DNA from 3 places in the Phyllobacterium sp. T2-21 genome. Region 2 is predicted to be linked to each of the others. Evidence: riboswitches for the same ligand, from Rfam matches in the RefSeq annotation. Region 2 holds a riboswitch; each other region holds the start of a gene.
The links. Region 2 has a riboswitch for thiamine pyrophosphate ahead of thiC (phosphomethylpyrimidine synthase ThiC). Riboswitches for the same ligand answer to the same signal wherever they lie in the genome.
Positions count from the first base shown of each region.

Region 1: another riboswitch for thiamine pyrophosphate. It lies ahead of ACZ5FP_RS04490 (ABC transporter permease); the one in region 2 lies ahead of thiC (phosphomethylpyrimidine synthase ThiC).
Region 3: another riboswitch for thiamine pyrophosphate. It lies ahead of thiB (thiamine ABC transporter substrate binding subunit); the one in region 2 lies ahead of thiC (phosphomethylpyrimidine synthase ThiC).

Region 1 is NZ_AP027912.1:903,187-905,445, reverse strand. Features, by position in the region: gene ACZ5FP_RS04495 (ABC transporter substrate-binding protein) at 1-620, opposite strand, end outside; gene ACZ5FP_RS04490 (ABC transporter permease) at 659-1,402, opposite strand; TPP riboswitch at 1,514-1,616, opposite strand; gene ACZ5FP_RS04485 (TadE/TadG family type IV pilus assembly protein) at 1,672-2,259, opposite strand, start outside.
Region 2 is NZ_AP027912.1:3,104,080-3,106,338, forward strand. Features, by position in the region: gene thiC (phosphomethylpyrimidine synthase ThiC) at 1-1,012, opposite strand, end outside; TPP riboswitch at 1,110-1,226, opposite strand; gene ACZ5FP_RS15545 (NADPH-dependent FMN reductase) at 1,316-1,885, opposite strand; gene rpsU (30S ribosomal protein S21) at 2,094-2,259, opposite strand, start outside.
Region 3 is NZ_AP027912.1:222,130-224,388, reverse strand. Features, by position in the region: gene thiP (thiamine/thiamine pyrophosphate ABC transporter permease) at 1-258, opposite strand, end outside; gene thiB (thiamine ABC transporter substrate binding subunit) at 263-1,246, opposite strand; TPP riboswitch at 1,327-1,443, opposite strand; gene ACZ5FP_RS01160 (hypothetical protein) at 1,601-1,798, shown strand; gene ACZ5FP_RS01155 (thiamine diphosphokinase) at 1,853-2,259, shown strand, end outside.

The DNA of each region.
Region 1 (2,259 bases), 1.5 Mb from region 2:
TCCTCGGGAAAGAATGCCGTTCCCTTGTGACCTTCCTGCGCCATCTGCGTCAGCTCGAAATTGCGGTAGCCGCCCACCGTGGCATCCACCTGATTGGCGATCAACGATGCCGACAGGGCGAAGTTGACATTGATCAGCTCGACATCTCCCGTCTTCAGGCCTTCGGATTTCAGCATCGCGCCAAGCATGGCATCCTCAAAACCAGCCACGGAGAACCCGACTTTTTTGCCCTTCAGGTCCTTCAGGCTCTTGATCGGACCATCGGCGAGGACGGTCACCGTGTTGAGCGGCGTCTCCACCAGGGTGCCGAAACGAACCAGCGGCAGGCCTTCGTCATGGCTGAGATAGAGGTTGGGCTGGTAGCCGATGGCGATGTCCGCCTGCTTGGCCGCCACGAGGCGCGGCGGCGCTGCCGGATCGGCCGGCGGGATCAGATCCACGTCCAGTCCGGCTTCGCTGAAGAAGCCCTTTTCGCGGGCAACAACCAGCGGTGCATGGTCGGGGTTGACGAACCATTCCAGCAGGACAGACAGCTTGTCTGCCGCCGCGGCGGGAGATGCGAGGAGAGACAAGGCGGCCAACAGTATGATGGCGGGGGCAAACGCGCGGCGGCGAAACATGGGCATTCCTTTATCAACGGGACGGGAAAACGGGGCGGTCATGATGCCTGCACCCAGGGCGTGAGACGTGCGGCGAAGGCATCGACGAGGAAACGCAGAACGATGGTCAGAACGGCGAGGATGATGAGGGCGGCAAACAGCGTATCGGTCTGCATGCGGGCATTGGCCTGCAGCATGACGAAGCCAAGTCCGCGCGAGGCACCGACCCATTCGCCGATCACCGCGCCAATGGGGGCAAAGACCGCCGCAACACGCAGGCCCGAACCGAGGCCGGGCAAGGCGCTGGGCACACGGATGAGGAACAGCGTCGCCAGCGGCGAAGCCTGTGTCAGGGCGGCGGCATCCAGCAGGTCCTGACTGGTCCGGCGCAGTGCATCGGCAAAGGACGAGGCGACGGGGAAGAAGATGATCAGGCTGGCCATGACGACCTTGGACGCGAGGCCGAAGCCGAACCAGAGAACCAGCAGCGGCGCAATGGCAAAGACCGGAAGCGCCTGCAGGACCAGCAGGAGAGGCCAGACGATCTGGCCGAAACCCGGCAGGCCAGCCACCAGAAGCGCAACAAGGATTCCGGCCATGGCACCGAAGAACAGCCCGAGCACGATTTCAAGCACCGTGATGGCGGCGTTGCTCAGGAGATAATGCTGCTGCTCGACCAGGGCGGCAATGACAGAACCGGGGCCGGGCAGGATGAAGCGCGGCGGCTGCAGCATCCAGACAGCGAGCTGCCAGCAAGCAAGCACAGCCAGCAGGGCTCCGGCGATGCGGACGAGCATGCGCATGGCGGGCCGTCACAAACTCGGCGATTGGTGGTTCAGCGAAAACGGCATCTGCAGGACTCCATCAAACGTGTGGAGATCCGGATATGTGCGAAGACAAGGCAGAGTGCGTGAAGAATGCTCAATTCCCGTTCCTACGCCGGCATAACCCGGATCAGGTTCAAGGGTCCAGCTCGACGCTATCTCAGCACTGTACAGTGCCCCCCTCGGAATGAAGTCATGATGGAGCGGCGGGGGCTTAAAGTCAATCGCGCCGCCTTTGCATTTGGAAATTACTGCGTGAGCAGAATTTTTGAGTAATCAAATGCACAACCGGTTTTGAGCGTATACTCAAAGTCTGGTGTACCGCCGCCGCCATCTTCCCAGCCATGCCTTCTCGTAGAACCGTCGCAACTCAGGAGATCGTTCATGATCACCGGCGGTCCTTCTTTTTCCGTGGTTGATTGAGCACCATCGAGGGCCAGACGCCACGCGTCGTTTGCCCTGTCACTTCTAACCAGGAAGGCATTCGCATTATCTTTGAGTGTCTTCTCCTGTTGAAACGTCAAATTGTCCGGTGTGGGCGTTATCTGATCGTTGGAACTGGTGGAAGTCGTACATTTCTTGTTGACATTCTTTTTGCCGACAGGGCAGCCGTCCTTCTTGACGACCATGGTAAAATAGAAGGTCTTGAACTTTCCCAATGAGAACGTTTGGGATTGTGCATTTACGGGCGGTACCGATGTTCCCTTGCCGTCGGTCTGGCTGGCATTGGTATACTCAAGAGCTGCCACTTCCTCCGTTGCGCCATTTTCTCTGACAACCATTACCGATATTCTTTTGTAATAAGTTCCCTTAACCTTTGTGATGGTGAAGGTGGC
Region 2 (2,259 bases):
GCAGGCACCACTTGGCCATGATCGAGCCGCCACGCGACACGATGCCGGTGACGCGGTCGACGGTCAGCGGGATGTAATGCAACCGAACACCCGCATGGATGGTGAAATAATCGACACCCTGCTCCGCCTGTTCGATCAGCGTGTCGCGATAGACCTCCCATGTCAGGTCCTCGGCGATGCCGCCGACCTTTTCCAGCGCCTGATAGAGCGGCACGGTGCCGATCGGCACAGGGGCGTTGCGGATGATCCATTCGCGGATATTGTGGATGTTGCGGCCGGTCGACAGGTCCATCACCGTGTCGGCACCCCAGCGGATGGCCCATACCATTTTTTCCACTTCCTCGGCCATGGAGGAGGTCACTGCGGAGTTGCCGATATTGGCGTTGATCTTGACCAGGAAGTTGCGGCCGATGATCATCGGCTCGAGTTCGGGATGGTTGACATTGGCCGGAATGATCGCCCTGCCCCGGGCAATCTCCTCGCGGACGAATTCCGGTGTGACATAATCCGGCACCGACGCGCCGAAGGAATTGCCGTCGCGCTCCAGCTGCGCCCGCGCCGCGTCGCGGCCAAGGTTTTCACGGATCGCCACATATTCCATCTCCGGCGTGATGATCCCCGCCCGGGCATAGGCGAGCTGCGTCACGGCTTTATCGCCCTTCGCCCGCAGTGGCCGGTTGCGCACCGGGAACTCAGGGGTCAGCCGTTCACCGGTGACGAAGCCATTGTCCTCCAGCTTGACGTGGCGGCCGTCATAGGCGGCAAGGTCGGCATGGCCGGCAAGCCAGCTTGCGCGGATGCGCGGCAGGCCCTTGGCGATGTCAATGGCAGCGTTGGCATCCGTATACGGCCCGGACGCGTCGTACACCGTCACCGGCGGCTCGCCCGCTGTCGGATGCACCGATATCTGGCGCAACGGCACGCGGATATCCGGATGGATATGGCCGGGTTTGTATATTTTGATCGAGGCCGGCAGCGGTCCTGCCGAAACGGTTGGGGTAATTACGGTCATCATCAGGCTCCTAAGCAATCAAGCGTGGAAACCCAGTTCTGTGCCGGAAGGATGAAAAGAGATTGCGAATCCGGATACGGATGTGCCGAGGCTGACTCGCATGACTTTCGCACCGTCCCTACGCCAGTATGAACTGGATCAGGTTCAACGGGTCACTGCGCTGCAAAAGCCAGCAGAATCTCAGCCCCTTGTCGGGACCCCCCTGGTGAATGTCTTGAATTGAACGCCCGATCCGCCATTTGTCAAGCGAATCGGTAAAATCGTGTGTGTGGCGCCCCGTCGATTCCGGGCGCCTTGACCGGATCAGTACGCGCGCAGCGGCTTCAAAGCATTGCTCCACTTGAGCAATTCGCCAATCATGGTGTTGGCGCTGGCGGTCACCAGTTCATTGGCCTGGAAGACGCCTTCATCGTTGATGAACTGCTGGTACGCCGGAACGGGAACGCCTTCGGGAATGGGAACCATCCGCAGGCCTGCGATGAGGCCCTTGACCGATTCGACCGAGCGCAGGCCGCCCGACACGCCGCCATAGCTGACGAAACCGACCGGCTTGTAGTTCCATTCCTGCCAGAGATAGATGATCGCATTGGTCAGGGACGGCGGAGCGAAATAGTCATATTCCGGCGTCACGAACACGATCGCATCGCCCGCTTCGATCAGCGCGCTCCACTTTTTCGTGTGCGCATGTTCATACTTCCGGGCACGCGGGTGGTTGGGCTCGTCGAAAACCGGCAGGTTGAGATCCGCCAGGTCAATCAGAACCGGCTCGAACTGGCCGTCCTGGCTGGCAAAGTCATGGAACCACTTGGCAACCGGCTGACCGGCGCGGCCCGGACGGGTGCTGACGTGGACGATGTTGAGCTTGGGTGCCATTGAAAGGTCTCCATAAGGCTTGAATAGTATGGAGCATGCATAGGCGCGGCGTGATGCGGCGCACAAGAAGGCACTTTTTTGAAACCGGGTAATATCGATGTGAAGACGATAGTTATGGCGGAGTCTTCACAAAACGAAACCCGCTCCAGCATGGCTCGCTGTGCGGGTTCTGTCGCGTTTTGCAAGGACCGGAAACTCCGGTCATTGATTATCGGTTGTTGCTGAAATCGCTGGTAGCGGCACCTGGACGGGCAACGCGTTCTTTCTTCTTCGGACCAGGAAGCAGACCTTCACGCTGTGCCTGCTTGCGCGCTGCCTTGCGGGCGCGGCTGACGGCTTCAGCCTTTTCACGGACACGGCGCTCGGACGGCTTT
Region 3 (2,259 bases), 790 kb from region 2:
GCCGGGAAAGGCGGGATGTTCATGCAAGGCGCGCGCGAGTGGAATGGCAAGGGCAACCGCAAGCAGCATGGACAGGAGCGCCTGCACCAGCGTGAACCGCGCCACCCGCCACAGATAGCTGTCGAATGCGGCAAAACCTTCCGTGCCGTCACGCAGCGCTTCAGATGCGAGACTGAGCAGTGCGCCACCCGCAAGTGCCGCCAGAAAGGCGAGGGCGCATGCCCCCGCCCATGGTCTGAAACTGCGGATGGCAATCACAACGCTACAGGCTCATGGCCGCGAGCCACTCATCGATCCAGGCTTTACGGTTCTTGGCGACCTCCTCGGAGGGGAAGGCCAGGGTCTTGACGGGTTGAACAAGGGTTTCGAAGGCCGGGTTCAGCGCGTCGGTGGTTTTCGCAGCCGGATACATCCAGTTGTTTTCAGGGATCGCATCCTGAAACGCCGGGCTGGTCATGAAGGCAAGAAACTGCGCCGAGAGCGGGTTTTTCGCCCCGTTGACGGTCTGGGCAGCGACTTCGACCTGCAGGTAATGGCCTTCGCTGAACGAAATGGCCTTGTAGCGGTCCACGCGCTCGGCGATCAGGTGATAGGCCGGCGACGTCGTGTAGGACAGCACCAGCGGCGCTTCGCCCTTGGTGAAGAGACCATAGGCCTCCGACCAGCCCGGCGTGACGGTCAGCACCCGGTCTTTCAGCTTGGCCCAGGCTTCCCCGGCCTTGTCGCCATAGACCGACTTGACCCAGAGCAGCAGGCCGAGACCGGGCGTCGAGGTGCGGGGGTCTTCGATGACGATCTTCTGCTTCGGGTCGCCTTCGACCAGTTCCTTCAGGCTTTCCGGCGGGGTCTTCAGCTTCTCGGAATCATAGATGACGGCGAAATAGCCGTAATCGTAGGGAACGAAGGTATCATCGGTGTAGCCGCCGGGGATGCTCACAGCGGAGGTGTCGATGCCATGGGGGGCAAACAGGCCGGTTTGCCTGGCCTCATAGGTCAGGTTGGTGTCGAGGCCGAGCACCACATCCGCCTTGGTTGACCCGCCTTCCAGCTTGACCCGGTTGAGCAGGGCAACACCATCGGCAACCGCCACGAATTCGACAGTGCAGGCACATTGCTTTTCGAAGGCTTGCTTGACCTTCGGGCCGGGGCCCCATTCGGCGGTGAAGCTTTCATAGGTGTAGACGGTGAGTTTGCCGTCGGCATGCGCGGTGCCAAGGGGAATGACGGCGAACAGAGCGGTCACCATGGCCGCTGTTTTTACAATAGTCTCGAATGGCCGCATCGGCGCCTCCTATCAGCAGTGTTCAAAAGGATTGGTGCGCCGGCAAATCTGCCGCGTCTAATCCCTCCGCCGGTACAAACCGGATCAGGTTCCGCGGGTTGGCAGGGTTTCCCCGTGCGCCTCTCAGCCGGTCCATGCGACCGGCACCCCGTTAGAGCGTGACAAGGATAGAGGTTCGGCCGGAGCCGTGCAAGCGGTCGATGCTTATGAAATCTTTATGTTTTGCCGGTTCTGCCAAATCGAAAGCTGATACTGGCGCGCCTATTGTCCCCAGCGAAAACATCCCGTGCGGCTGTTTTCCGATGGAAAGGGTCAATCATGTTTCGTGGTCACGGTTTTTATCATTCCCATGTCAGGGTGCAGCAGAACCAGGCTTCCCAAAACGCCCGCCGCAAGGCGATCCTCCTGCGTCCGCGCCGGCAGAAATTCATCCCGGAGCTTTATCCGAGCCTGTTTCTGGCCATCGGCGTGGCGATTGCCGGCATGGCCGCGATTGCACTCGGGCGCTTCGTTTAACCTCGAATCACGGATGCCCTGTGCGACCGGCTTGTGCCATGCTATGGCCGGTGCATGAGCAAATTCGTCCTTCTTCTTGGTGGAACCGTTCACGTCACCGACCGTCTCCGGCATCTCATTGCCGGGGCGCGCGTTCTTGCCGCCGATGGCGGCATTGCCCATGCGCAGGCGCTGGGCGTTGAACCCGAGTTGTGGCTGGGCGATTTCGATTCGACATCGCCTGAACTTGCCGAACGCTATGCGCATGTGCCGCGTTCGGTTTTTCCGGCCGCCAAGGACATGACCGACGGCGAACTGGCACTCAACGAGGCCTACCGGCTGGGCGCCACCGAAGTGATCCTGTGCGGCGCCTTTGGCGGTGAACGCACCGACCACACCCTGCTGCACCTGACCATGGCCACCCGCCATGCGGCGGAAGGCCGGAAGATCATTCTCTCCAGCGGAAGCGAGGAAGCGCATCC